3 regions of the Streptomonospora wellingtoniae genome follow, and region 1 is predicted to be linked to each of the others. Evidence: predicted binding sites of a transcription regulator. Region 1 holds the regulator's gene; each other region holds the start of a gene.

What was found. Region 1 encodes LexA, which represses DNA repair genes until DNA is damaged. Its sites were predicted from a motif close to TCGAACANNTGTTCGA; they were not measured.
Region 2: RM446_RS01395 (Rv2578c family radical SAM protein) is a predicted target of LexA. The motif match lies at 1,040-1,055, and genes of this name have one in related genera.
Region 3: RM446_RS20205 (DUF6504 family protein) is a predicted target of LexA. The motif match lies at 1,051-1,066, and genes of this name have one in related genera.

The regions. Positions count from the first base shown of each region.
Region 1 covers NZ_JAVREK010000028.1:50,242-52,503, reverse strand. Annotated here, with positions in the region: gene RM446_RS21555 (alpha/beta hydrolase family protein) at 1-432, opposite strand, end outside; gene lexA (transcriptional repressor LexA) at 759-1,376, opposite strand; gene RM446_RS21545 (LysM peptidoglycan-binding domain-containing protein) at 1,862-2,262, shown strand, end outside.
Region 2 covers NZ_JAVREK010000001.1:325,200-327,461, reverse strand. Annotated here, with positions in the region: gene RM446_RS01395 (Rv2578c family radical SAM protein) at 1-1,030, opposite strand, end outside; gene RM446_RS01390 (metallophosphoesterase family protein) at 1,272-2,201, opposite strand.
Region 3 covers NZ_JAVREK010000025.1:19,451-21,712, reverse strand. Annotated here, with positions in the region: gene RM446_RS20210 (TetR/AcrR family transcriptional regulator) at 14-652, opposite strand; gene RM446_RS20205 (DUF6504 family protein) at 1,079-1,351, shown strand; gene RM446_RS20200 (hypothetical protein) at 1,436-1,747, opposite strand; gene RM446_RS20195 (NUDIX hydrolase) at 1,826-2,262, opposite strand, start outside.

The sequences.
Region 1 (2,262 bases):
GGCGTCGGCGACTTCCTGGGCGAAGACGCCGAAGCCGACGGTGGCGTCGTCGTCGCGCGAGGCCATGCCGGTCTCGCCGCTGCCGAGCTTGTCGTAGCGCAGGGATGCGACGCCCATGTCGGCCAGCAGGCGGGCGAAGTTCTTGTTGGTGCCGGCGTCGGGTCGCCCCGGGTTGTCGCCGTCGCGGTCGGTGGGGCCGCTGCCCGAGACGATCAGCGCGGCGGGCAGGTCCTCGCCGCCGCCGGGCGGCAGGGCGAATGTGCCGTGCAGTGTGTCGGGGCCGCTGCGGAAGGTGACGTCGCTCTGCCGCGGACGGGCGCCGGGCGGCTCGACGGTTCCGGAGTCGTCCGTTCCGGGGCTGCAACCGGTGGCCAGAAAGGCTGCCAGGAGCGCGGAGACGGCGGCGGCGCGCAGGGGGGAGCGGACGGGCATGGTCCTACCGTAGTGCCGCGTCCGCGAATGCGGGGTGCGGCGGGGATCGGCGGCCCGCGGTGCGGACGCTCCGCCGCCGTGGGGGCCGTCTTCGGGGCCGCGGGGGCCGAGGCGGGGAGGATTCGGCCTTTGGTCCCTGGCGCGGTGCGGTCTTCGCGGCGTACTGCGCGCTGACGGTGGCGGCTCGGACGCCGGTACCGGGGGTTTCGGCGGGGGATCGCGGATAACCGTTGGGTTCCGAAAAGGCGACGGGTCCGTGATCTACAGCGAAGATCACGGACCCGTACCAAAGCGAGGCGAACTCGTTATTCCGCCGCTGCGGCGTCTCACACGCGCCGGAGCACGGCCACCACCTTGCCCAGGATGGTGGCGTCGTCGCCGAGGATGGGCTCGTACTCGTCGTTGCGGGGCATCAGCCACACGTGGTCGGAGTCGCGCTTGAACGCCTTGACCGTGGCCTCGTCGTCGAGCATCGCCGCGACGATGTCGCCGTTGTTGGCCTCGGGCTGCTGGCGGACGACGACCAGGTCACCGTCGGTGATGGCCGCATCGACCATCGAGTCGCCGACGACGGTGAGCATGAACAGCCGACCCTCGCCCACGAGCTGCTTGGGCAGTGTGAGGACGTCCTCGATGGCCTCCTCGGCGAGGATCGGGCCGCCCGCCGCGATGCGCCCGACCACCGGCACCGCGGTCGCGCGGGACTCGTCGGCCGCGGGGGTCTCCTCCAGTTGGTCCCAAGAGCGCACCGGCGGTTGGCCCGGAATGCGGATTTCGACCGCTCGTGGGCGGTTCTGGTCGCGGTGGAGGTAGCCCTTGCGTTGCAAGACCTTCAGTTGGTGCGCCACACTGGACGGGCTCGATAGCCCCACCGCGTCGCCGATCTCCCGGATGGACGGTGGATATCCGCGCTGCCGCACATAGCGGTGGATGCAGTTCAGCACGCTCTGCTGGCGTGCGGTGAGCTGCGGCGCCCCCTCGGCGCTGTCAGCGGAGTCCTGAGGATCGGCGGGTGGAGCGGCAGTGGACCGGAGCGCGGTGACGGACCCCCCGCCCGCGTGAGGTTCCTGGGTTCCGTGGTTCTCCTCCGGCACGGCCGGCCTCCTCGGCGGTCGGTTGTTCTGGTTGCGGCTATCGGCGGGCGTCAGGCGGATCCCCCGACTTGCGGGACCAGCCGGTCGATCAGTGTTCGGCAGCGGTAGCGCGTGCTCAGCCACCGATAGTGGCGTCGCCGATACCGCAGCGAAACATGTCCAACGTTACTGCGTGCACACGGCAATATCAAACAAACGTTCGAGATGGTGCTGAAAAATTTACTCGAATGCGGTAGTAATCGAACGTTAGTTCTAATGAACTGGCGTACGAAGGTGAGGACTGTGCGGCCATGACTTTGTCAGCGTCTCAATCCGCCACTGCGTTCGAATCCCCCTTGACCTGGCCAGATACTCCACAACCCGATGACGGCGGGCCCGCCGCCCGGCTGCCGCGGCGCGCGCAGCTGTCCGTGGTCCCTCCGCAGGCGCCGCCGGCGGAGGAGGAGGACGGACGCGACGGCCCCCCGGTTGCCGACCCGTGCCCGGGCGCGCACGACGGTGCGCTGTTCGACTGGGCGCGGCAGCTGCCCGAGTGGAGCGCCGACGCCGCTCCGCCGCGGGCGGCCCGGCCCCCGCGGCAGGCGGCACCGCTGTCGGCCCCGTCTTCGCGCCCGGCCGCGGTCCCGCCTTCGCTCCCGGCCGCCGTCCCGGCTCCGCGACCGGCTCCGGTACTCAGTGCCGCCGCCGAACTGTGGAAGGAGCGCCTGACGCACCGAGGGCGCGTCGTGGTGGGCGC
Region 2 (2,262 bases), on a different contig from region 1:
CTGGGCGGTGCCGCGGCGTGTCGTCGCTGCCGGGGCGCAGCAGGCCGTGGCGGCGCGCGGCCTCGCGCACGCGCCCGCCGACCAGGTCGCGGTACGGCTTGGGAGCGTAGGCGCCGCGGCGGTAGAGCTCGCGGTAGCGCGGTACCAGCTGCGGATGCTCGCGAGCGAGCCACTGCATGTACCACTCGCGCGCGCCGGGGCGCAGGTGGAGCAGGATCGGGGTCACATTCGCGGCGCCGGACTCGGCGATGGCGGCGACCGTCGCCTCGATCTGCTCGGCCGAGTCGGTCAGGCCTGGCAGGATCGGCGCCATCAGCACGGAGCAGTCCAACCCGCGGTCGGCGCACCGGCGGACGACGTCCAGCCGGGAGGCGGGGCGCGGAGTGCCGGGCTCGGCGGAGCGCCACACGGCCTCGTCGAGGGAGCCGACCGAAACCGCCAGGCCCACATCGGTGACTCGGGCCGCCTGTTCGAGCAGGTCGAGGTCGCGCAGGATGAGCCGCCCCTTGGTGAGGACGGAGAACGGGTTCGCGAAGTCGCGCAGCGCAGCGATGATCTGCGGCATCAGCCGGTAGCGCCCCTCGGCCCGCTGGTAGGGATCGGTGTTGGTGCCCATCGCGATCGGCTCGCCCGCCCACCGCGGGTCGGCCAGCTCACGCCGCAGCAGCTCGCCGGCGTTGACCTTGACCATGATCTTGGAGTCGAAGTCGTGCCCGGAGTCGAGGTCCAGGTACTCGTGGGTCCGCCGGGCGAAGCAGTAGACGCAGGCATGGCTGCAGCCCCGGTAGGGGTTGACGGTCCAGCGGAAGGGGACCGCGGCCTCGCCGGGGACGCGGTTGATGACCGAACGGGCGCGGATCTCGACGGCCACGGCGTCGCCGCCGTCGCCGCCGAGGACCGGCTCCGGCCCGGGATCGGCCAGCCCGGCCCGCCCGGTGCCGCGGGCCCAAGCGGAGGGGGCGGGGGCGACGTCCGTGCGCTCGAACAGCGCGGGTTCGTCGTGCTGGTCACGCAAGGATTCCCATCGCATACCCCCAATACGAACACAGGTTCGAATGCGTGTCCAGTGGCTGTCCGCAGCCCGGTGACCTGGAGACCCGCGCCCGCCTCGAGGACCACCGTCCGGTGCCTGAGGCGCACCTCGAACCCATGCGAACCGGTCGGCCATGTCGGATGTGCCTTCCGCTCTGTTCTGGGGGATCGGCGGGCGGTTCCGGCCCCCGGGATGTCCCGGAGCGGCCCGGGCACGGCCGCGCGCCGGGTCCCGGCCGCTAGGCCACCGTCGGTGCGGGGAACACCTGGTAGAGGCGGTTGTCGGGGATGGGGCGGCGCCGCCACTCGCGCGGGTAGCCGACCGAGACCTCCTGGAACCGCACCCCGTCGTGGTAGGTGGTCCGGGGGATGTGCAGGTGGCCGTAGACGACCGCGGCGGCGTCGTACTTCACGTGCCATCCGGCCGTGTGGACGCTGCCGCACCATTGGGCGAACTCGGGATAGTGGAGGACATCGGTGGGTTCGCGCACGAGCGGGTAGTGGTTGACCAGCACGGTCGGACCGTCGACCGAAGCCAGGCGGCGCTCGCTGTACTCCAGCCGGGCCCGGCACCACTCGTCCAGGGAGGGGTAGGGGTCGGGGTGGAGCATGAACTCGTCGGTGCAGACCACGCCGGTGCTGCGGGCGTAGGCCAGCCCGTCCTCCTTGGTGGAGGTGCCGGGCGGATGGAACGTGTAGTCGTAGAGGGTGAACAGCGGAACCACCGTGACCGGACCGCCCGCGCCGCGCCACACGGGGAACGGGTCCTCGGGGGTGTGCACGCCCAGGCCCCGGCAGATGTCCACAAGCTGTTCATAGCGCTCGACGCCGCGCAGCTGCAGCGGGTCGCGCGGCGTGGTCCACAGCTCGTGGTTTCCGGGTACCCACACCACCTCGGCGAACCGCCCGCGCAGCATGCGCAGCGCCTCCTCGACGGCGGCGGGGGTCTCGGCGACATCCCCGGCCACGATCAGCCAGTCGCCGTCGGTGGCTGGGTGCAGGCCCTCCAGCACCCCGCGGTTGCCGCTGTGGGACACGTGCAGGTCGCTGATGGCGAGCAGGTGCGGCTCACCCGCGGGCGCGGCGGCGCCTGCGGGCCCGTCTGCGGCGTTCGGTCCGGGCATCGGCCCTCGGCCCTCCCAGGCTCGGTTCGGCTCGTCTGCCGTCATTCGAACAGTCTCGGACATTCTCCGCGAACCCGTGCACCCGACCCTCGCTCACGCCACTCTG
Region 3 (2,262 bases), on a different contig from region 1:
CGTGGTCAGCCGCTCAGCCGCCGGGGGCGGGATCGGCCGGGCGGAGCTCGGCCAGGAGAAGCTCGGCGAAGTAGGTGCCGACCTCCGATCCGGTCAGCTCGCCTCCTGCGCGGTACCAGGTGCTGAGGTGGTGCACGGCGCCGAAATACTGGGTGACGGCGATGTCGGCCGGCACGTCGGTGCGGAACACGCCTTCGCGCTGGCCCTCCTCGATCATGCCGCGGAAGCGCTCGTGGTACCGGCGCCGCTCCTTGCGCACGGCCGTCATCCGGTCGTCGGAGAGCATGTGCAGCGACCGGAAGAAGATCCGCGTGTCGTCGAGGTTGTCGACGGTGGTGTGCACGACGTCGACCGCGGCGTTGCGCAGCCGCTCGCCGACCGGGCCCTCGGCGCCCGCGAACGCGTTCAGCCGCTCCGTCTGCATGGCGAGCACGCGCTGGTAGATCGCGTAGAGCAGGTCCTCCTTGGAGGTGAAGTAGTGGTACATCGCCCCCTTGGTCACTCCGGCGGCCGAGACGAGTTCCTGCACCGAGGTGCGCTCGAAGCCCTGCTCGGCGAAGAGCCGGGTGGCCACCGAGAGCAGCCGGTCGGGAACCGCGGGCCCGCGGCCGGGTGCGGTTGCCGACCGCTCGGAGCCGTCCGTGTTCTGCATGCGCCTTCCCGTCTGCCGAGTCCTGCGCACAGTGGCGCACGTTCCAGCATAGGCATACCATCCGGTCGGTCGCTGGACGCCCGCCGGGCCGCGCCGCGAAGAGCGATCGGACCGAGAGCGCTCCCACGCGAAGCGGGGCGGGCACGCCCGGGGACCCGCAGGGGAACTCCGCACCGTCGCGCCGTTTGCCTCCCCGCAGGCCCGCCGCCGCACCCGGCCCGCGGGCGACACGCTGAAGCGCGGCCGCCGCCCGGGCACCGGTGCCGCGACGAGACGGCAGGCCATCGGAGCTCCTGCGGGCCACCGAACCCGCGACCGACAGCGCGCCGCCCGGCACCGGAGCCCGGCGCGGCCCTAAGGTGGTGGCCCGCCGCGACACACCGCCGGCAGCTGTCGATTCGTACGCATGTTCGATATACTGGTGGAGTGAGTCTCTACAACGAACGGATCGACGTCAGATCGACCACCGGCGGCCACCCGGCGTTCTTCGCCTGGCGCGACCGCACCTACCGTGTCCGGCGCATCATCGGCGCCTGGGGCGCGCCGCATGAACGCGCCGCCCGCACCGCCACGACCGCGGCCGCCGACATGCGACTGGTCCGCGTCGCCGCCGAGTCTCCCGACGGAGAGCTGAGCATCGCCGACATCAGCTGCGACAACACCACCGGCGACTGGACCATGCGCCGCCTGTGGGGCTGATCCGCCACACGCCCGGCCGCCACGCGCAGAGCGGCCGGGCGGCGCTGCCGCCGGTGGCCGTCGGCGCACCGGCACGGTATGCGGTCACACGTCCAGTTCGGTCTGCCCCCGGCCCGCCCGAGCGGAGCTGCGCCCGCCGACCCGTCTGAGGCAGCGGCGGCAGGTCACCGGATACTCGGCCGGGCGCAGGCGCAACGGGTCGGCGGCGGCCCGGCACACGACCGCGGGAACCCGCACACCCACCCACGTCGTTTCCTCGACCGCGTGGACCACCGAGGACGCGCCGATCGTCGCCCTGCCGCCCGACAGCTCGCGCCTGCGCCGCGCCAGGACCGCGGCGAGATGCTCGACGTCCGCCCCGGACGCACCGGGATCCTCCTTGGCCGCTCCGCTCATGGGACCAGGATCGCGCACCGCGCCGACAGCCGGGGAACGACCGTACTGCACGAGGGCCGTGGCGCCCCGTACGGGCCGCTAGGGCGCGGCGTAGTACGCCGGCCCCTCCTCGCGGGCGTGGGCGATGCGGCGCATGACCCGCTCGTTCATCGGGGGCAGCCGGTCGGGGGCGAACCAGCCGACCTCGAGCGACTCCTCCTCGTCGGGGCGCGCGCTCCCGCCCACGGGGCGGCACCGGAAGGTGACGTCCATGAACTGCACGCGGTCGCCGTTTCCGTAGGTGAACGGCGGCTCGGTGACGACGCTGGCGATCCGCTCGGGGGCCACGTCGACGCCGGTCTCCTCGGCGACCTCGCGGACGAGCGCGGCGGCCGGCTGCTCGCCGGGCTCCAGGATGCCGCCGGGAGTGCTCCAGAACCCGTCGTCGGCGCGCCGGTGCAGCAGTATCTCTCCCGACTCCGCCACGACCACGGCGGTCACGCCCGTCAGCCAGAGCAGTTCGTGGCCCACGTGCT